Regions from separate parts of the Massilia pseudoviolaceinigra genome, predicted to be linked through region 4. Evidence: riboswitches for the same ligand, from Rfam matches in the RefSeq annotation. Region 4 holds a riboswitch; each other region holds the start of a gene.
The links. A riboswitch is a leader RNA that binds a small molecule or an ion and turns the genes downstream of it on or off. The one in region 4 is predicted to bind cobalamin.
Positions count from the first base shown of each region.

Region 1: another riboswitch for cobalamin. It lies ahead of RBA40_RS23215 (CbtB domain-containing protein); the one in region 4 lies ahead of RBA40_RS02675 (TonB-dependent receptor).
Region 2: another riboswitch for cobalamin. It lies ahead of RBA40_RS03795 (TonB-dependent receptor); the one in region 4 lies ahead of RBA40_RS02675 (TonB-dependent receptor).
Region 3: another riboswitch for cobalamin. It lies ahead of RBA40_RS32285 (TonB-dependent receptor plug domain-containing protein); the one in region 4 lies ahead of RBA40_RS02675 (TonB-dependent receptor).

Region 1 covers NZ_JAVCWL010000026.1:25,248-30,342, forward strand. Annotated here, with positions in the region: gene RBA40_RS23190 (DUF2300 domain-containing protein) at 1-1,462, shown strand, start outside; gene RBA40_RS23195 (DUF2135 domain-containing protein) at 1,480-2,232, shown strand; gene RBA40_RS23200 (tetratricopeptide repeat protein) at 2,246-2,740, shown strand; gene RBA40_RS23205 (hypothetical protein) at 2,834-3,199, shown strand; gene RBA40_RS23210 (hypothetical protein) at 3,256-3,621, shown strand; cobalamin riboswitch at 3,688-3,917, shown strand; gene RBA40_RS23215 (CbtB domain-containing protein) at 4,068-4,265, shown strand; gene RBA40_RS23220 (CbtA family protein) at 4,256-5,035, shown strand; gene RBA40_RS23225 ((2Fe-2S) ferredoxin domain-containing protein) at 5,039-5,095, shown strand, end outside.
Region 2 covers NZ_JAVCWL010000003.1:40,981-46,075, reverse strand. Annotated here, with positions in the region: gene RBA40_RS03795 (TonB-dependent receptor) at 1-1,270, opposite strand, end outside; cobalamin riboswitch at 1,350-1,498, opposite strand; gene RBA40_RS03790 (M1 family metallopeptidase) at 1,616-3,700, shown strand; gene RBA40_RS03785 (hypothetical protein) at 3,700-4,569, shown strand; gene RBA40_RS03780 (DODA-type extradiol aromatic ring-opening family dioxygenase) at 4,626-5,095, shown strand, end outside.
Region 3 covers NZ_JAVCWL010000057.1:12,242-17,336, reverse strand. Annotated here, with positions in the region: gene cobT (nicotinate-nucleotide--dimethylbenzimidazole phosphoribosyltransferase) at 1-103, shown strand, start outside; gene RBA40_RS32295 (adenosylcobinamide-GDP ribazoletransferase) at 113-904, shown strand; gene RBA40_RS32290 (histidine phosphatase family protein) at 907-1,452, shown strand; cobalamin riboswitch at 1,447-1,668, shown strand; gene RBA40_RS32285 (TonB-dependent receptor plug domain-containing protein) at 1,751-3,616, shown strand; gene RBA40_RS32280 (FecCD family ABC transporter permease) at 3,624-4,649, shown strand; gene RBA40_RS32275 (ABC transporter ATP-binding protein) at 4,649-5,095, shown strand, end outside.
Region 4 covers NZ_JAVCWL010000002.1:111,199-116,293, reverse strand. Annotated here, with positions in the region: gene RBA40_RS02685 (SpvB/TcaC N-terminal domain-containing protein) at 1-2,634, shown strand, start outside; gene RBA40_RS02680 (hypothetical protein) at 2,637-2,771, shown strand; cobalamin riboswitch at 2,894-3,130, shown strand; gene RBA40_RS02675 (TonB-dependent receptor) at 3,308-5,095, shown strand, end outside.

The DNA.
Region 1 (5,095 bases), on a different contig from region 4:
GGACTACACCTGCGGCGGTCAAAAGAACGAGGAAGTGTATTGCTGCACCGCCGGCAAAAGCATCGGGCGCGATCTGGCGCTGGCGCAGTCGTGCGGCCTGTTCTTCTCGCCGGCGCGCCTGATGCTCACGCGCCGTCCGTGGCAGCAGTACTGGAGCGAGCGGCTGGGACACGCTCCCGCGGGCGAATACGGCTGGCTTGCCGATCCGTCGCACCTGACGCCCGAGCGCCTGGTCAGCCTGCGCAGCCTGATGGCGGCGCTGGCCGGCATTCCGGCCGCCAGCCGGGCGCAGGCCGAATCGGCGCTGCTGCATGTGGTACTGGGGGCACGCGGGGTGAATACCGCCAGCTGGTTCGGCAGCCGCCTGCGCGTGAAGACCTACTCGTGGCACCATCCGCAGCGCACCAGCGAGCGCCTGGGGGGCGCGGCCGGCTGGCTGGCCGACGGCACGCCGCTCTGGTTCGGCGGCGCCGATACCAGCAGCCGCATTCTGGAAAAGTGGGCGCCGCGCCTGGCGAGTGCCTTGCCGGCGGCGGCGCCGCGCGCTGACGCGGGCTGCGTGGTGGTCGACTATTTCGCGCGCTATCCGATCAAGAGCGTGGCCGCCGGGCGGGTGGCCGCCGTGCCGGGACTGTTGAACGGACCTTACCAGGTGCGTTTCGAGAATGGACGCAGCCTGGCGTTTTTCAGCCAGAACGACATGGTGCTGGCGCGCGACCCTGATGGCCGCATGCGCCTGACGGGGCGCTTCGGCGTCAACGACTACGTGGCGCGCGTGATCGACCGCGAGGGCGGCACGGCGGCGCCGGAGGCGGCCAAGGCGCTGGCGGTGGCGGCGCGCACCTATCTGCAGCAGAACGCGCAGTGGGCCGAGGGCTGCCAGCGCATTGCCGACAGCAGCGCGACGCAGCGCGTCAGTCCGCAGCCGGCCAGCGTGGACGCGCGCGCCATCGCCAACTGGACCGACCAGCTGGTGCTGTCGGGCGTGAACGTGCGCTATCACGCCGATACGGCCTCGAAAGATACGATGGCGTGGAGCCAGGCCGTGGCCCAGGCGGGGCAGGGGCTGCGCTTCGACGCGATCCTGGCGTCGGCCTATCCGCGCGCCGACCTGACCACGCTTTCGGGCGGCGACTCGCAGCAGTGCGTGCGCCTGCTTGGCGCAGAAGCGTGGCTGGCGCGCGAACTGCCGCGGTGGGAACGCGTCCTGCGCAAGGAGGCGGGCTACGAAACGCCGCTTGAGCTGCCGGCGGTGTGCCATCTGGCGCGCGGCACGCCGTATTCGGAGCAGTCGCGCAACCGCATTTATGTGCGCGGCCTGGCCAGCCGCGAAGACCGCATCACCCTGGCGCACGAGTTCCTGCATCTGGGTCTGCGCAATCACCCGCGCGGGCAGGATGAAGCCCTGGTCGAGCGGCTGGCACGGCGCCTTGTCGATACTCGCCTCGAAGCGAGTCAATGAATAATACGAACCTGATCATGAAAATACTGTTGATACCCGCACTACTGCTGTCCACCGCCGCCCTGGCACAGGTGAAGATCGATTCGCCCAACAGCGGCTGGCGCAATTCGAAGGGTGCCAAGGAAGCATACACGCAGGACGTGAATTATCCGGCGGCGTCGGTCAGCGTGCAGGACGGGCAGAGCCCGACGGCCGAAATCCGCGGACGCATCGCCGGCAAGGGCAAGGATAAACCGGCTACGCTGGTGGTCAACGGCGTGGCGATGCCGATGGCGGTCCAGGAAGACGGCAGCTTCGCGCGGCCGTACGCCTTCGGGCGCGGCTCGAACAGCGTGGAAGTGCGCTCGCCCGACGGTAAGACGCGCAGCCGCAGCCAATTGCTCGACTCGTACGCCGGCAAGACCCAGTCGCGCGTGCGCGTGGTGCTCTCGTGGGACAGTCCCGGCACCGATGTCGACCTGCACGTGGTCGCGCCCGACGGCGGCCACTCGTGGTACGGCAACCGCGTCATGCCCAACGGCGGCGCGCTCGATGTCGACGTCACCACCGGGTACGGGCCCGAGATTTTTTCGAGCGCCGCGCCGCCGAAAGGGAACTACCACGTCTACGTGAACTACTACGGGGCCGGCCAGGAAACCGGCATCCTGACGGTGGCGCAGGTAGCAATCATCACCAATGAAAATTCACCGAACGAGCGCCAGGAAGTGGTCCGCGTGCCGCTGCGCGCGCCGGGTGAGCTGACACTGGTCAAGTCGTTTGTTTATCCCTGACCGGAGCGTTCGAATGGACCTGATGTACGACCCCGAATACGATGCGCTTGAAGACGTCATCGTTCCGATGAAGCCCGAAGACGCTCTCGCCTTTTTGCTGCCGCTGGCGGAATCGGGCAATGCCGCTGCCCAGTGCCTGCTGGCCGATTCGTATGACCTGGCCGACGTCGGCCCGCGCGACCCGGTCCAATCGATCCACTGGTATCGGAAGGCGGCCGCGCAAGGATTTATGCGGGCTGAATACTTCTTGGGCAGCATGCTGGCGTCCGGCATCGGCGCCGAACGCGATGTGGCCGAAGCCAGCTACTCGATACGCATCGTTGCCGGCAAAGGCGACAGCGCCGCGCAATACAGTCTGGCCGACCTGCTCCTCGATGGCGACGACGATAGCGTGCCTGGCATGACCGAGGCGATCGACTGGTTAACGTTGTCCGCCGCGCAAGGCAACGCAGCCGCCATCGAACGCCTCGCGACGCTCCGAAAACAACGCTCGTCATCGGCGCTTTGACAGTTCTTGAACGGCATGTAAAACTGTCGACAGGAAATACGATCCTTGGCTGCGCACGACCGCGACAGCCGTTCTGACGAAATGGGAGTGCAAGTGAGTACTGCAGCATGGATCTACGATGCCAGCATCGTTATCAGGAACGCCAGGCAACCGGAGGCGTTTAACGCGATTCGCACATCGTTCGAAGGCTGCGACTCCTTCTTCGCCGAACGCGCGCGCGCCGAACGCGATTTTCCGGCTTTCCTTGAATCGATCGGTTTCACCAGCCAGCGCCAGGAAGGCGCGCTGCTGATCGACGGCGGCGACATCGACATCATCACCAACTGGCTGATTCGCCTGTTCGACACGCTCGGGCCCTTCGTCGAAGCCGGCGGCGTGCTGGAGATCCGCGATGAAGAAGGCGAGCAGATGACCTTCTGCTACGACGGCAATCAGATGGATATCGAATTCAGCGAGTAAGGTAGCGCGGCTTCATGCTACATTGGCACCCCTGAAATTTGAAGGAGTGTCACGCCATGCCACCCAATCCCAGCATCGCTTCGATCCGCGCCCGCCTTCTCGGCGGGATGGCTGCTTACATGGGGCGCTGCGCCGAAGACCCGGAGAGCGAGGCTCCGTACGGCCAGGCCGAGATCGACGAGTGCGCCGGAATCCTCGACACTTATGCCGCTGCCGTGGAAAAGCTCCCAAAACCCGCAGCCCCCGCCGCGATCATGAAAGAAGTCGAACGCGTCGTCCTTGCCCTCAATGCGTTTGATGAACGCTGCAGCGTGATCGAGACCGAAGAGCGCGAAAACCTGTGCGACATCATCTACCTGGTTGCCAAGGACGCCGGCCTGGAAGCCGCCGACGACATCACCGAACAATGGCGCGACTGGTAAATTCGTCCGCCGCGCACACGCCGGCCCGCGCAACCTTGCAATTTATATAGTCCAGACCTATACTTCGCCGGTAGTCAAGCTTCTGGTTCTGGCAAACGATCGTTTGCCGGATTAAATGGGAAGCCGGTGCGCCCTCTCAACGGAGGCAAAGCCGGCGCTGCCCCCGCAACGGTAAGCGAGTCAAGGATGTGCATCACGCCACTGTGCCTAGTCAGCATGGGAAGGCGCATATCCGGGAAGGGTTTTTTGCCCCGCCACTCGCCAGCCCGGAAACCAGCCGAAGCGGTAAGTCGTTTGTATCGCGGAGGGCGATCCAGGTGGATCGCTGCGTTCCGCACCCCATCTCACGTTCCTTCTCCCCGTACAAGCCCCGGTTGCCGGACAAGGCAAGACGCGCGCGTCTGCATTTGCCTGGTTTTATGCGAAATGCTTTAGGAAGGAATGCCATGTCGCCGATCCGTAGCTTCATCACCACCGCCGATGAACAAGTCCCGTTTGTCTCCGTCAAAGAGCGCATTGTGCAGGCCATGTGCGCCGCCAGCCTTGGCATCGTGCTGCTGTACGGTGCCGGTTTCGCCTCGATGGAAGCGCTGCACAACGCGGCGCACGACAGCCGACACTCGGCTGGCTTCCCATGCCACTGATCCGCACCGCGCCCGCGGCAAGCCTGGGCACCTTCAACCGCATCATCGCCAGCGCCGCGGCGGCCGGCATCCTGGCCGGCCTGCTGCTGACCGGCGTGCAGCAGCTGCAAGTAGCGCCCATCATCCTGCAGGCGGAGGTGTTCGAAAGTGCCGCGCCGAAGGCACTGGAGCAGGCCGCACCGCACAGCCACGCCGACGCCACGCCGCACGAGCATAGTCATGACGCAAAGCCGCACGAGCACGCGGAAGAGGGCGCCCATGAACACGGGGGCTGGCAGCCGGACGACGGCTTTGAACGCACCTTCTACACGGCGGTGGCCAACATCAGCGCCGGCGTCGGCTTCGCGCTGCTGCTGGCAGCGGCCATCAGCCTGCATGGCGGCGCAAGCGGCTGGCGCGCCGGCCTGCTGTGGGGCGCGGCCGGCTACACGGTCTTTTTCGTGGCGCCCTCGGTCGGCCTGCCGCCCGAGCTGCCTGGCACCGTCGCGGCGCCGCTGCTGGCGCGCCAGTTGTGGTGGACCGCCACCGTCATGGCCAGCGCGGGCGGGCTGGCGCTGCTGGTCTTCGCCAAGAACTGGCCGCTCAGGATCGCCGGCGCCGTGCTGCTGTTCGTGCCGCATCTGGTCGGTTCGCCGCAGCCGAAGGTCCATTCGAGCAGCGCACCGCCCGAGCTGGCGCTGAGCTTCCTGTACGCGACCTTGCTGGCCAACGCCGTATTCTGGGTGGCCATGGGCGCGCTGGCGGGCTACTTCTACAAGAAATTCGGCTGACCGATGCGGACCCATGACCGGCACGTGTTCATGTGCGTCGGCCCGCGCTGCACCGAAAAC
Region 2 (5,095 bases), on a different contig from region 4:
TGGCATACGGTGCGGCGAACGCGCGCTCGTCGGTGGCATCCTTCTCGAAGCGTTCGCGGCGCGCGCCCACGGCCATGCGGGCTTTGTGCGCGCCGCCGAACTTGAGTTCATCGCGCACGTACAGCGCCCGCGATTCTTGCGTGGCGTCGGCGTTCGAGTAGTCCGAATCGGTCACGCGCGACCACTTGACCAGGTCCACGCCAGCCACCAGCTCATTGAGCATGCCGCCCATTTGCGCAAGGTGGCGCAGGCGCGGCGAGAACTGGGTCTGGGCACTGTCGTAGGTCGACTTCGAGGCTGCGCGCACGCCCTCGAAGGTGTAGAAATAGGTGGAACGGACAGTGCGCTCGCGGCGCGACAGTTCGGCGGCCAGGTCGACGCTGCCGACGCGCTGCTCCACGAACGCGGTCAGGCGGTCAGAATCGAGCGAGCCCACGTCGTCGGGCGTGCTGGCCTGGCGCGGATTGTCGCGGAACTGCTGCATGCTCAGGGCGCCCGGCAGGTCCGATTCCTGGCGCGCGCGGTCGTAGCGCAGACCGGCGCGGCCGCCCTGGTATGCCCACTGGGCGCCGCCGCTGAAGGTATCGAGCTCGAAGCTGTTATGGTCGCGGTAATTGTCGGTGCGCTGGCTGCCGACCGAGGCGTCGAGGGCGAATCCGTTCCACGACTGGGCCACGGCGGCGCGCAGGTCGCGCAGGTTGAACTGACCGGTTTCGGCGCGCAGCATGCCGCGCCGGCCATTGGCCTCGGGGCGGCGCGTGACGATGTGGATCACGCCGCCGGTGGCGCCTTCGCCATACAGCACGCTGGCGCCGCCGCGGATGATTTCGATGCGCTCGACGGTCTCGATCGGGATCGACGACAGGGTCGCATTGCTCAATTCACTTTCGGACATGCGCACGCCGTCCAGCGTGACCACCATGTTCTGGCTGCTGTTGGTGCCGAAGCCGCGCAGGTCGAGGCTGAAATCGGGCGAGCCGTCCAGGCTCTGGCGGCCATACACGCCGCCGATCTGGCGGATGGCCTGGTTGACGTCGGCCGCGCCGGCGCGGCGGATGTCGTCGGCACTGATGACGGTCGCGCCGATCGGGGCCAGCGCCGGGTCGCTGGCAAAGCGGGCGCCGGTCACGGTCACGGCGGGCAGGGTCTGGGCCTGGGCTTGGCCATCGGCGGCCAGCGCGGCGCTGGACATGAAACACAGGGACAGGGCGGAAACCAGCGCGAGCGGCCTGGCGGAGAGCGCGCGGCGCGGCGATACTGCAGAAATCATGATGTCGTCTTCAGAAAATAGAGTCCTGGCCTGCGTCCCCGCAAGCCGGATTGCACGGACAGAGGCGCGCTGCGCGGCATCGTGTCCACCTGTTTTGGCCGGTATCCGGGCTCGCAAGGCGTCAGGAACGACGGCTTGCAGTACCGTTGCGGGGGCAGCACACTGCGTGTTTCCCGTTTAACTGCCGGCGTGAAGACGCGGGCGGGCACCAAAACTGCGCCATTATAATCGCAGTCGCCATCCGGACCGCGGCCCGGATGGCGTTGTGGCATGCTGTGCGGCTGGCCGGCTGCCCGCCAGTAAGGCCCACTACCAATCGAAGCGCCCGGCGGCGCAGGAGAATGCATGCAAGCGCGTACCCGAACCATGGCCCAGAGGGCGCTCCTGCTGGCGGCAGCTGCCATCGCCGGGGCCGAGCTGATGGCGCAGGCCGACATCACCATCACGCCGATTCCGGAGCCGATGACCGACGTCGGCATCGGCTTCGCCATGCCCTCGGCCAGCGCGGTGAGCCTGCCGAGCGCCCCGCACGCGTGGGGCGGGCCGCGCAGCGGCAGCGAAGCGACCCTGTCGGACCGCGTGGTCGACTACCGGATCGAAGCGACGCTCGACCCGATTGCGCACACCGTCGACGGCAAGCAGAAACTCACCTGGCGCAACCGCAGCAAGGAGACCGTGCGCAGCGTCTACCTGCACCTGTACATGAACGCCTTCAAAAACGCCGGCAGCACCTTCTTCACCGAGCAGCGCGCATCCGGCTACCACGCCACCATCGCCCCCGGCGAATGGGGCCATATCGCCCTGCGCAGCGTGACCCAGGGCGGCGCCAGGGTGGCTTGGTCGTTCGTCCATCCCGACAACGGCCCCGCCACCGACGAGACGGTGGTGCGCTTCGACCTGCCGGCGCCGGTGGCGCCAGGCGCGTCCACCAGCTTCGACATCGCTTTCCTGACCCAATTGCCGCGCGTGGTGGCCAGCACCGGCCACGTCGGCAGCTTTCACCTGGTGGGCCAGTGGTTCCCAAAGATCGGGGTGCTGGAGCTGCCGGGCGAACGCGGCGCCACCAGGGCGCGCTGGAACGTGCACGAATATCACCACGAGACCGAGTTCTACGCCGACTTCGGCCGCTTCGATGTCAAGCTCACCGCGCCCAAGGGCTACACCGTGGGCGCCACCGGCGAACTGCAGGGACCACCGGTGGAACAGGGCGGCATGCTGACCCACCACTACGTGCAGGGCGACGTCCACGATTTTGCCTGGACCGCCGACAATCGCACGGCGCCGCCCCTGCGCGGTACCTGGAGCGCGCCGGGCAGCGTGCAGGTTGCACTGTCGGTACTGTTCCCGCCCGACCGCGCGGCCAGCGCCGCGCCGGCGCTGAAAGCGGCCACCGAGGCGCTGGCCTATTATTCGGCAACACTCGGACCGTATCCGTACAGGACGCTGACCATCGTGATCCCGCCGCTGAACGCCGACAATGCCGGCGCCATGGAGTACCCGACCTTCATCACCGTCAATGGTTACGACAAGGTGGTGCCGCGCACGGCCGCCGCCTTCGACATTGATCTCGTCACGATCCACGAAGTCGGCCACAGTTACTTCCACGGCATCCTGGCGTCGAACGAGACTGAAGAACCGATGCTCGACGAAGGCTTGAACGAATTCTGGAACCATCGCATGCTGCGCGACACCGGCAAGGACGCGTATCTCGGACCGCCGCTGCTCGCGGCCCTGGGCATCGCGCCGGGGTTCAAGGGCTTCGACGTCGAGCGTTATGACACCGTGCCCGCCGAACCGGCGGAACCGCTCGGACAGAACGCCCACATGCGCAAGCAGGGCATTGGCCCGGTGTACGTACGCAGCGCCACCGTGCTGCGCGACCTGGAGGCACGCATCGGCAAGGAGGCGACCGGGCGCGCCTTCAAGGAATACTACCGGCGCTGGAAGTTTCGCCATCCGAGCATCGCCGATCTGCGCGAGACGCTGGCCGAGGTGAGCGGCCAGCGCGCCGCGGTCCACGCCGCGTTCGCGCAGCAGGTGTACGGCACGGCCAGCGTGGACGACCGCATTGCGCACTTCGCGAGCGATGCAGAGGCGTCGGCCAAGGCCGGCGGCGCGGGCGCGTGGCGCACCAGCGTCACCCTGGAGCGGCGCGGCGCGCCGGTCGCGCAAACCGTGCTGGTCAAATTCGCCGACGGCAGCAGCGAAACCGTGGTGTGGGATGACCAGCAGCGCGGGCGCACCTTCAGCTGGGTCAAGCCGGTCAAGGCGGTATCGGCCGAACTCGACCCGGGCCGCCTGCACTACCTCGACGCCAGCAAACTCGATGACAGCCGCACGCTTGAACCGGACGGCAGCGCCGCGCGCCGTTGGGCCGGCGACCTGGCGGCGCTGTTCAGCATCCTCTTTTCCCTGATTGCGACCGTGTGATGAGCTCCTCCCCTGCCTTTTCGATTGCAGTGGCGGCGCGCGCGGCGCTGCAATGGCGCCTGCTGCTGCTGTGGGCCTTGTGGATGCTGGTGCCGACGCTGATACTGGCGCTGCCGGCGTGGCATCTGCTGTCGTCGAACCTCGATTATTCGGTGCACGCGGCGGCGCTGGCGCGCGCGCTCGACATGACCGCCGTAAGCGATCTGCTGGACGTGCACGGGCGCCATCAGGCGGTGTTCACCCAGGCCGGCAGCATCGCGCTGGGCGTCACGCTGCTCATTTCGCCGCTGTTGTCCGGCATGGTGGCGACGGCCGCGCGCGCGCCGCAGGCACCCGGCTTTGCGGCCCTCACGCGCGGCGGCATGGCGTACTATGCGCCCATGCTGCGCATGCTGGCGTGGGGCGCGGTGCCGCTCGGCGCGGCCTTCATGGCCGGCTTAAGCGCGGTCGATGCCGCATCCACGTACGCCGGCAAGGTCGTCACGACCGGCGAGGCGGCGCTGCCGATGCTGCTGGCGCAGGCGCTCATGGTGCTGCTCATCGGCCTTGTCACCGCCTCGCTCGACGCCGGCCGCGCTTTCCTGACGCACGACCAGCGCCAACGCTCCGCTCTTGCGGCGTGGTGGTCGGGCTGCATGCTGCTGGCGCGCCACCCGCTGGCCGCGCTGGGCACGTACGTCGTCATCAGCTTCGCTGGCCTCGGCCTGGCCGGCCTGCTGTCGCTGCTGCGCGCGAACACGGCGGGCGTCGATGTCCTGGGATTTACGGCTGCCCTGCTGCTGACGCAGGCCGCGGTCGTCACCATCGGCTGGATGCGCAGCGCGCGCCTGTTCGCGCTGATCGACCTGGCGCGCGCCCGCGCACCTTGATAAAGCGCGCACGCGCCCCTATATTGAATCGATAAACCACCGTTTGGAGCGCCGCCATGAACCATCGCCTGCCGACCTATTTCGTCTCCCACGGCGGCGGGCCGTGGCCGTTCATGAAAGAGCAGTACGGCGAGACCTACGACGTGCTGGAAGCGTCGCTGGTGGACATCCGGCGCCAGATCGGCGGCGTCAAGCCAGCCGCAGTGCTGGTCATTTCCGGTCACTGGGAAGAAAAGGAGCTGATGCTGTCGTCCGGGGCGCAGCCGCCGATGATTTACGATTACGGCGGCTTTCCGGCCCATACCTACCAGATCAAATACCCTGCGCCAGGCTCGCCGCAATTGGCGCAACGCGCCGCCGCCCTGCTGGCCGCGGCCGGCCACGCGGTGTCGCTCGATCCGCAGCGCGGGTTCGACCACGGCACGTTTTCGATGCTCTATCCGGTCTACCCGCAGGCCGATGTGCCGGTGGTGCAGCTTTCGCTCCTGCACGGGTTCGACCCGCTCACGCACGTGACGATCGGGCG
Region 3 (5,095 bases), on a different contig from region 4:
CACCGGTTGCGCCCTGGCGCTGCCGCTGCTGCACGCGGCCGTCAACTTCCTCGGCGACATGGCCACCTTCCAGTCGGCGCGCGTCAGCGGCCAGTCGGCGTAAGTACGCACCATGGCCAGCATCGTCCACCAGTGCCGGCTGTTCTTCATCGCGCTGCAATTTTTCACCCGCGTGCCGATTCCGGGCTGGGTCGGATTCGACCCGTCCTGGCTGCACCATGCGTCGCGCTATTTTCCGCTGGTCGGCGTGGTGGTGGCGGCGGTGGCCGCGGCGGTGTATGCCGGCGCATCATTGCTATGGCCGGCCCCGGTGGCGGTGCTGCTGTCGACGGCGGCGGCGATCTACCTGACCGGCGCCTTCCACGAGGACGGCCTGGCCGACATGTGCGACGGCTTCGGCGGCGGCTTGAGCACCGAGCGGGTGCTGGAGATCATGAAGGATTCGCGCATCGGCACCTACGGTGCGGTCGGCATGGGGCTGACGGTGGCGCTCAAGTGCGCGCTGCTGTCGTTTCTGTCCGTACCCGCCGCGATCGCCGCCCTGTTCATCGCCCACCCTTTGTCGCGCCTGGCCGCGGTGAGCCTGATCTGGGAAATGGAATATGCGCGCGCCGATGGCAAGGCCAAGCCAATGGCCCAGCATATGAGCAACCGCGAATTCGGCATCGCTTGCGCCTGCGCCGGCGTGCCTGCACTGGCGCTGGCCACGGCCGGCATGCTGCCCTGGCTTGCGCTGCTCACCAGCGTGACCGGGGCCGCACTGGTGGCGTGGTGGCTGGGCGCCAAGTGCCTGCGCCGCATTGGCGCCTACACCGGCGACTGCCTGGGCGCGGTGCAGCAGGTGGCCGAAGTGGTCATCTACCTGGCGCTGCTGGCGTTTTTCCATCACGGCCTCTGGGGCTGAGAATGCGCCTGTACCTGGTGCGCCACCTGGCGCCGCAAGTAGCGTCCGGCGTGTGCTACGGGCGCACCGACCTCGCTGTCGATCCTGATTTGCAGGCGCAGGCCCTGCCTACCCTGCGCGCCACCCTGCCCGCCGGCGCGCCGGTATTTTCCAGCCCGCTGCGGCGCTGCGCCATGCTGGCCGCGGCAATCGGCGGCGCGGCGGTGCGGTATGACGCGCGCCTGGCCGAACTCGATTTCGGCGACTGGGAAATGCGCCGCTGGGACGACATCGACCGTGCCGGCGTCGACGCCTGGGCCGCCGACATGGCCCGCTACCGCCCCGGCGGCGGCGAAAGCGTGACCGACATGGCGCAGCGCGTGTCCGCGTTTTATGCCGACTGCATGCATGCGCAAGCGCCCTGCGCCATCGTCATCTGCCACGCCGGCACGATCCGCCTGCTGTCGGCGCGCGCACGCGGCCTGGCGCCCGAGACCATGGCGCTGGAGGCGGCGCAACGTCCCCACGCCATCGCCTACGGCGAGACCGTCATCATCGACTGTGTATAATTATCGGGTTTTGGTGCCCGCGCCCATGTCCATGAGCGCAGTTAAACTGGGAAACACGAAGCCTGCAACAGGCCAACGTGTGCTGCCCCCGCAACGGTAAGCAAATGTCGCTGACATGGCGACGAGCCGTCTCGAACGACCACTGTGCATTTGGCATGGGAAGGTGAGACGGCCGCATTTGCCAGCCCGGATACCGGCCAGGACAGGTGGGAACGTGCAGGATCTGCGCGTTCCTTTTCAATCTGGCCAACGGGGACGTCGGCCGGTTGCTCGCAATCGCACTCACTGAAGATTTGTCATGACCTTTCCTGTTGTACGCCACGCGGCCCTGACGTCGCTCGCGCTAGCTTTTACTTCCCCTTATGCCCTGGCCGACAGCGCCGCCGATACGGCCGTTGCCGCCGTCATCATCACCGCCACGCGCGCGCCGCAGCCGGCCAGCGACGTGCTGAGCGACCATGTGCTGATCAGCGCCACCGACATCGCGCGTTCCGGTGCGAGCAGCGTCGTCGAACTGCTGCAAAAGCAGCGCGGCATCGAGATCACGCGTAACGGCGGTCCGGGCGCCGCATCGCAAGTGTTCATCCGCGGCGGCGACGCCAAGCAGACCGTGGTGCTGGTCGACGGCGTGCGTATTGGCTCGTCCACGATCGGCATCGCCAACTGGGCCACCCTGCCGCTGGCGAACGTCGACCGCATCGAAATCGTCTACGGCCCGCTGGCCACCATGTACGGCGCCGACGCCATCGGCGGCGTGGTGCAGATTTTCACCCGGCGCGGCGCCGGAGCGCCAAACGTCACAGCCGCTGTTGAAGCGGGCAGCGACAAGGCGCGCTCGATGGCGTTCGGCGTGGCCGGCGCCAGCGAAGGCGAGAACAGCATCAGCTACGCGTTCGGTGTGTCGAAGGACAAGGATGACGGCTTCTCGGCCACCAAACCGGGCAACTTCTCCTACAACCAGGACAACGACGGCTATACGCGCGACAGCGCCACCGGCCAGCTGGGCATCGTGCTGGCCAAGGGCCACGAAGCGGGCCTGCTGTACCTGCACAGCCACCTCAAGTCGCAGTACGATGCGGGCGCAGGTCCCTTCGACGTGCGCAGCGTGCAGAACATGGACAACATCGCCGTGTACTCGAAACACGAGATCACGCGCAACTGGAAAGTCAGCCTGCAGGCATCCGAGGCCGACGACAAATCGGTCAACTTCACCAGTGCGACGAGCAGCAACCGCATCGACACGCGCCTGCACGCCTACAGCATGCAGAACGACATCGCCCTGGGCAGCGACCTGCTGCAGCTGGTTCTGGAACGCCGGGTGGAAGACGTGTTCGCCGACACCACGCGCGCCTTGAACACCAGCCGCGCGACCAATTCCGTGGCTGCGGCCTACTCGCTCAAGCGCGGCAACCATCTGGCCAGCGCCAGCGCGCGGCGCGACGACAGCACCCAGTACGGCAACAAGGTCACCGGCGGCGCCGGCTACGGCTACAAACTCACGCGCGCGCTGCGCGTGAACGCCAGCGCCGGCACCAGCTTTCGCGCACCGACCTTCAACGAACTGTATTACCCGGGTTACGGGGTCGACATCAACAAGCCCGAACAAGGCAAGAACGTCGAAGGCGGCGTGTATTACAACGATGGCACGCTTGAAGCCAGCGCGGTCTACTACCGCAACCGCCTGAAAGACCTCCTGGTCAACACCACCACATGTCCGGTCCAGCAGGATACGCATCCGTACGGCTGCGCCTACAACGTCAACCGCGCCACGTTAGAGGGCATCAGCCTCGGCGCGCGCACCCACGTGGGCGCCTTCGACATGAGCGGCTCGCTCGACCTGCAAGACCCGCGCGACGACACCACCGGCAAGAACCTGCAGCGGCGCGCCAAGCGCCACGCAAAGTTCGCCATCGAGTACACGGCGGGCGCGCTGGTTGCCGGTGCAGGCGTGCAGCTGTCCGGGAAGCGCTTCGACGACCTGGCCAACCGCAACACGCTGCCCGGCTACGGGCTGGTAAACCTGTTTGCCGAGTACCGCTTTGCACCCGACTGGTCGGCCGTGCTACGGTTGAACAACGTCGCCGACAAACAGTACGAACTGGCGCGCACTTACGCCACCACCGGCCGTCAGGTGTTTGCCGGCGTCCGTTACGGCAGTAAATAGGAATCGCATGCATCCGTTCTTTCGCAACATGCGCCACCGGGCCAGCGTCGTCATCACGGCGCTCTCCTTGCTGGCATTGGCAAGCCTGGTGGTCGCCGGGATGGTCGGCTCTGTGCCGGTCCCGCTGGCAGAGATGCCGGGCGCGCTGATGGCGCTTGCGAAAGGCGATACCTCGACCCTGGCCGCCACCCTGCTCGACCTGCGCCTGTCGCGCGCGCTGGTCGCGTTTGTGACCGGCGGCGCGCTCGCGCTGGCCGGCGTGATGATGCAAGCCTTGCTGCGTAATCCCCTGGCCGAGCCGTATGTGCTCGGTATCTCGGCCGGCGCCTCGGTCGGCGCGCTGGCCGCGCTGCTGTTCATGTGGGCCATGTGGATGGTCGACCTGGCCGCGTTCGTGGGCGCGGTGGCCGTCTCGATGCTGCTGTACCTGCTGGCGCGGCGCGACTTGCGCGGCAATGCGGCGGCCGAAGGCGGCTCGTCCCTGCTGCTGCTGACCGGCGCGATTCTGTCCACGTCCTGCATCGCGCTGGTAACCTTGATGCTCTCGATCGCGCCCGAAAGCCGCTTGCGCAGCATGATTTTCTGGATGATCGGCGACATCGCCGGCGCCCCTTTGCGCCCGCTGCCGTGGATCGTGCTGGCCGTGGGCCTGGCCTTCGCGCTACGCAGCGCCCGGTCGCTGAACGTCCTGGCGCTGCACGCGGAAGCCGCCGCCACCCTTGGGATTCCCGTCAGCGCGCTGCGCAAGGGCCTGTTTTTCTGTTCCGGCATGCTGACCGCCAGCGCCGTCACCAGCGCCGGCAGCATCGGCTTCGTCGGCCTGATCGTGCCGCATGCCTGCCGTTTCGCCTGCGGACCCGATCACCGCCTCTTGATCCCCGCCGCCACGCTGGCCGGCGGCGCCTTCCTGGTGCTGGCCGACACGCTGGCGCGCACCGTGCTCGCGCCGCAGCAGCTGCCGGTGGGCGTCATCACCGCGCTGATCGGCGCACCCGTCTTCCTGTATCAACTTCACCGGCTGAACCGCTCATGATGATCGAAGCGCGCCAACTCCTTCTCACCGCCGGCAGCCGCACGCTGGTGGCAAACCTCGACTGGCAGGTGCGCGGCGGCGAATCGTGGTGCATCATCGGCCGCAATGGCGCCGGCAAAAGCACGCTGATGCGCACCCTGGCCGGCCTGCGCGAGCCCGATGGCGGCAGCATCGCCATCGGCGGGCGCCCGCTCAAGGACTGGACGCTCGAAGAGCTGGCACGCCAGCGCGCCTTCTTGCCGCAGGCGCGCAGCGACGCCTTTGCCTACCGCGCCATCGAAACCGTGCTGGCTGCACGCCATCCCTACCACGCCAACCGCTACTGGGAAGGCAGCGACGACTACACCATCGCGCACGCCGCCCTGGCATCGATGGAAGTGGCCGACCTGGCCGAGCGCGACGTGCGCACCCTGTCCGGCGGCGAACGCCAGCGCGTCGCGATTGCC
Region 4 (5,095 bases):
GACGATGGCGACCAGTCGGACGTCTTCATCCTCGCCGGCGCCGAGGACCTGGTGCCTGTGCTCGGGTCCGACGGCCGACGGCAGGAAGACCGCGACAGCGTCCCCGGCCATACGCTGCAGCGCTACCGGCCGCGCATCGAGGGCTTGTTCGCGCGCATCGAACGCTGGACCCGGCACGCCGACGGCGACACGCACTGGCGCATCTGGTCCAAGGACAACATCCTCACCATCTACGGCCTGGACGACGACTCACGCATCGCCGACTCCCCGTGTGGCGGCCCGCAACGTGTGTTCAGCTGGCTGCTCTGCCAGACGCGCGACGACAAGGGCAACGCCATGCTCCACCAATACAAGGCGGAAGACGGCATCGGCATCGACCTCGACCAGGCGCACGAGCGCAATCGCGGTGCGCGCAACGATCCCAGCCGCAGCGCCAACCGCTACCCGAAGCGCATCCTCTACGGCAACCGCACCCCGCTGCTGATCGCAGGCGAGCGCCCGGCCGCGCTGCCCGACATCGATCCGGACTGGATGTTCGAGCTCGTGTTCGACTATGGCGACCATGACGCCGACGCCCCAGGGCCGCACGACGACTGCGCCAGGGACCCGGCCGGCGCCCTGCTCCATCCGTGGCCGGCGCGTCCCGATCCATTCTCCAGCTACCGCGCCGGCTTCGAGGTACGCACCGCGCGCCTGTGCCGGCGCGTGCTGATGTTTCACCATTTTCCGTGCGAGCCGGAAGTCGGGCGCGATTGCCTGGTGCACTCCACCGACTTGTGCCACGCGCACGACCACGCACACGACCATGCGCACCAGCAGCACGCCGCTGCGGCCTACAGCTTTTTGCAAGCGGTCACCCAGAGCGGCTACCGGCGCTGCGGCGACGGCTACGCGCGCAGCAGCGTGCCGCCAGTCGAGTTCGGATATACAAGGCCCGTGGTCCAGGAGACGGTGGAAGAAGTCGATGCCGACAGCCTGGCCAACCTGCCGGCCGGGGTCGATGGCAGCGCCTATCGCTGGGCCGACCTGCATGGCGAAGGCGTGCAGGGCATCCTCACCGAACAGGGTGGATTCTGGTACTACACGCGCAACATCAGCCCCCTGGCCGGGCGCGCGCAGTTCGCGCCGCTCGAAACGGTCGCGCTGCGGCCGAATGTGTCGCTCGCCGGCGGCGTGGAATTGCTCGACCTCGCTGGCGACGGGCGGCCCGACGTGGTGGTCATGCAAGGCCCCATGCCGGGCTTGTACGAGCACGACGACGGCGAAGGCTGGCAACCGTTCAAACCGTTCCGCGCGCCCCTGAACCTGCCATCACGCGACCCGAACCTGCGCTTCGTCGACCTCGACGGCGACGGCCGCGCCGATGTGATGATCACCGAAGACGACGCCCTGCTCTGGCACCCCTCGCTGGGCGAGGAAGGCTTCGGCCCGGCGCGCCGCGTATTCCCGGCACTGGACGAGGAAAAAGGCCCGCGCGTGGTCTTCGCCGATGCCAGCGAATCGATCCACCTGGCCGACCTTTCCGGCGACGGCCTGGCCGACATCGTGCGCTTGCGCAATGGCGAAGTGTGCTATTGGCCAAACCTCGGCTTCGGCCGTTTCGGCGCCAAGGTCACGATGGACAACCCGCCATGGTTCGACCACGCCGGCCAGTTCGACCATCGCCGCATCCGGCTGGCCGATATCGATGGCAGCGGCAGCGCCGACATCATCTATCTGCACAGCGAGGGCGTGCGCCTGTATTTCAACCAGTCGGGCAATGCCTGGGGCGCGGCGCACCGCATGCAGGTATTCCCGCGCATCGACGACCTGGTCAACATCGCGGCGGTCGACCTGCTCGGCAACGGCACCATCTGCCTGGTCTGGTCCTCGCCCTTGCCGGCCGATGCAGGCCGGCCTATGCGCTACGTCAACCTGATGGGCGAGCGCAAGCCCCATCTGCTGGTCCGGACCGACAACATCCTGGGCGCCGAAACCGTCCTCGACTACGCCACATCGACCCGTTTCTACCTTCAGGACAAGCGCGGCGGCAAGCCCTGGCTCACCCGGTTGCCGTTCCCGGTGCACGTGGTCGAGCGCGTCGAAACCTGGGACCATATCAGCCGCAGCCGCTTCGTCACCCGCTACGCCTACCACCACGGCTACTTCGATGGAGAGGAGCGCGAATTTCGCGGCTTCGGCATGGTGGAACAGTGGGATACGGAGGAATTCGGCACGCTGGCGGCCTGCGAGGCAGCGGCCGACAATATCGCCGAGGCGTCGCATGTGCCGCCCATCCACACCAGGACCTGGTTCCATACCGGCGCCTGGCTCGGCCGCGACCGGATAGCGGACTGTTTCGACGGACCGCCGCACGCCCGCGGCCGCGGCGAGTACTTCCGCGAACCGGGATTGAGCGAGCGCGAGGCGCGCGCCCTGCTGCTGCCGGACACGCCGCTGCCGCCCGGTCTGACCCTGGCCGAGGAGCGCGAAGCGAGCCGCGCGCTGGCTGGCGTGATGCTGCGCCAGGAAGTCTACGCCGATGATGCCGGCCCCGGCGCCGCGCCCTGGCAAGCGGCGCGCGCCTGCACGCCGTACACCGTCACCGAACAGAATTTCCATGTCCGGCGCTGCGCTACGAACTGGGCCGGCTAGGCATGAACGACTGGATGGCTGAACTGCACGTGAACAATGTGGCGGACAAGGACTATGTCGCCTCCTGCTTCGCCACCCACAGCTGCTATCTGGGCCTTTCCCGCTCGGCGCGGGCGACCTTGAAATACAACTGGTAAGCGCCGGCTTGCCTGAACTCAAGGCCCGGGCCATCGGTTCCAGCGTGGCCGGCAAGCGTAGCGCTTCCTTGGGCTCGGCCTGTCATTGCATATGGAAACGTTGCTAAATACATCAGCAGCCGTTATGATTGCCACGTTTTGGTGCTCGCGGCCTTGTTCCGAAGGCCGCAGTTAAACGGGAAACACGCGCTGGCATGCCAGCGGCAAACGTGTGCTGTCCCCGCAACGGTAAAACAGGCGCCGCATGTCGTCCAACGACGTGCGGCCGGTTGTCTCTTTGGTCCACTGTGCCGCTGGCATGGGAAGGCGAGGCAATCTGACCTGTCAGCCCGGATACCGGCCAGGACGCATGGAAGCAAGCGGCCGGGAATTGTCGTGTTTGTGGATCGCCTGGGACCGCGCGCAATGCCGCCGCTCCCTCATCTCCATCGACTCTCGCGCCTCTGTCGGCCGCAGCTTTCTTTTTCTCGGCGCACGGGGATGTGCGCCGTATAAAACAAGCAGACCGGCATGCCCGGTCTTAACCGAGAGTACCCGTGAAAAATATCACCCCTGCCCCGTCGCAACGCGGGCTGCGCCTGCTGTCGCCGATGCTGCTGCTGGCCATGCCCGCCTTTGCCAGCGCCACCGTCGACGGCGATACCCCATCCTCCGTCCAGCAAGTGCGCGTGTCCGCCAGCCTGATACCGCTCGGCGTCGCCGATTCGGCCAACCAGGGCACCGTGACCGCCAGGCAGCTCGAAAACCGCCCCTTGCTGCGCACCGGCGAGCTGCTCGAAGCGGTGCCGGGCCTGATCGTGACCCAGCACGCCGGCGACGGCAAAGCCAATCAATATTTTGCGCGCGGATTCAATCTCGATCACGGCACCGATTTCCGCACCACCGTGATGGGCATGCCGGTCAACTTGCCGACCAATGCGCACGGCCAGGGCTATTCGGACCTCAATTTCCTGATTCCGGAGCTGGTGAGCACCATCGCGTATAAAAAAGGCACCTATTACGCCGAGGAAGGCGATTTTTCCGTCGCCGGCGCGGCCGCTTTCGACTACGTGCGGCAAATGGAGCAAGGCTTGTTGAGTCTGGAGACCGGCCAGAACCGCTTCAGCCGCGCGCTGCTCGCCAACGCCACCCCGCTCGCCGCCGGTACGCTGCTGTACGCGCTCGAGCGCGCGGGCCAGGATGGCCCGTGGGAGACGCCGGAAGACTACAAGCGTGTCAACGGCGTGCTGTCGTACAGCTGGCGGCGCGGCGACGACGATGTGCGGATGACGGCGATGGGCATGCATTCGTCGTGGACGTCGACCGATCAGGTGCCGCAACGCGCGCTCGACGCCGGCCTGATCGGCCGCTATGGCACGCTCGCGCCCACGGATGGCGGCGAAACCTCGCGTTACAGCCTGTCGGGCGAGTGGAGCCGCCAGTACGGCACGGGCAGCGCCAGGGCCAATGCCTACATCATCACATCGCGGCTCGACCTGTTCAGCGACTTTACCTATGCACTGGACGATCCGGAGCACGGCGACCAGTTCCACCAGGCGGAAAGCCGGCAGATTCTCGGCCTGGACGCGCAGCGCACATGGCGCCACGCACTGGGCCCCTTCGCTTCCGAGACAGCGTTCGGCGTTCAGCTGCGCCAGGACAGGCTGGCCCCGGTCGGCCTGTATTTGAGCGAGGCGCGCCAGCGCCGCTCGACCGTGCGCGAGGACCGGGTCAAGGAGCGCAGCGGCGCGCTGTACCTGTCCAATAGCACCGTCTGGGCGCCATGGCTGCGCACTGTCGCCGGGCTGCGCGCCGACCGCTACGCGTTCGATGTCCACAGCGACAGGCCCGCCAACTCGGGCAAGGTGAATGCCGGCATCACCAGTCCGAAGTTCACGGCGATTTTCACGCTGGGGAAAAATGCGGAGATGTACCTGAACTGGGGACGGGGATTCCACAGCAACGACGCCCGTGGCGTCACCGGCACTGTCGATCCCAAGACCGGCCTGGCGGTGGACGCCGACGGTGCGGACATCAAGCGCGCCACGCCGCTGGTGCGGGGAACCGGCAAAGAGGCAGGCTTGCGGCTGGCCGGCCTGGTGCCCGGCATGCAAACCACCATCGCCGCCTGGAAGCTCGACCTCGATTCCGAACTGATCTTCATCGGCGACGCCGGCACCACCGAAGCAGGCCGCCCGAGCCGGCGGCACGGCATCGAGCTGGCCAATTTTTACACGCCCGCGAAAGACTGGATCATCGATGCCAACCTCGCGTGGTCGCACGCGCGCTTTCGCGACAGCGATCCGGCCGGCGCATTCATCCCCGGGTCGATCACCCGCACTGCC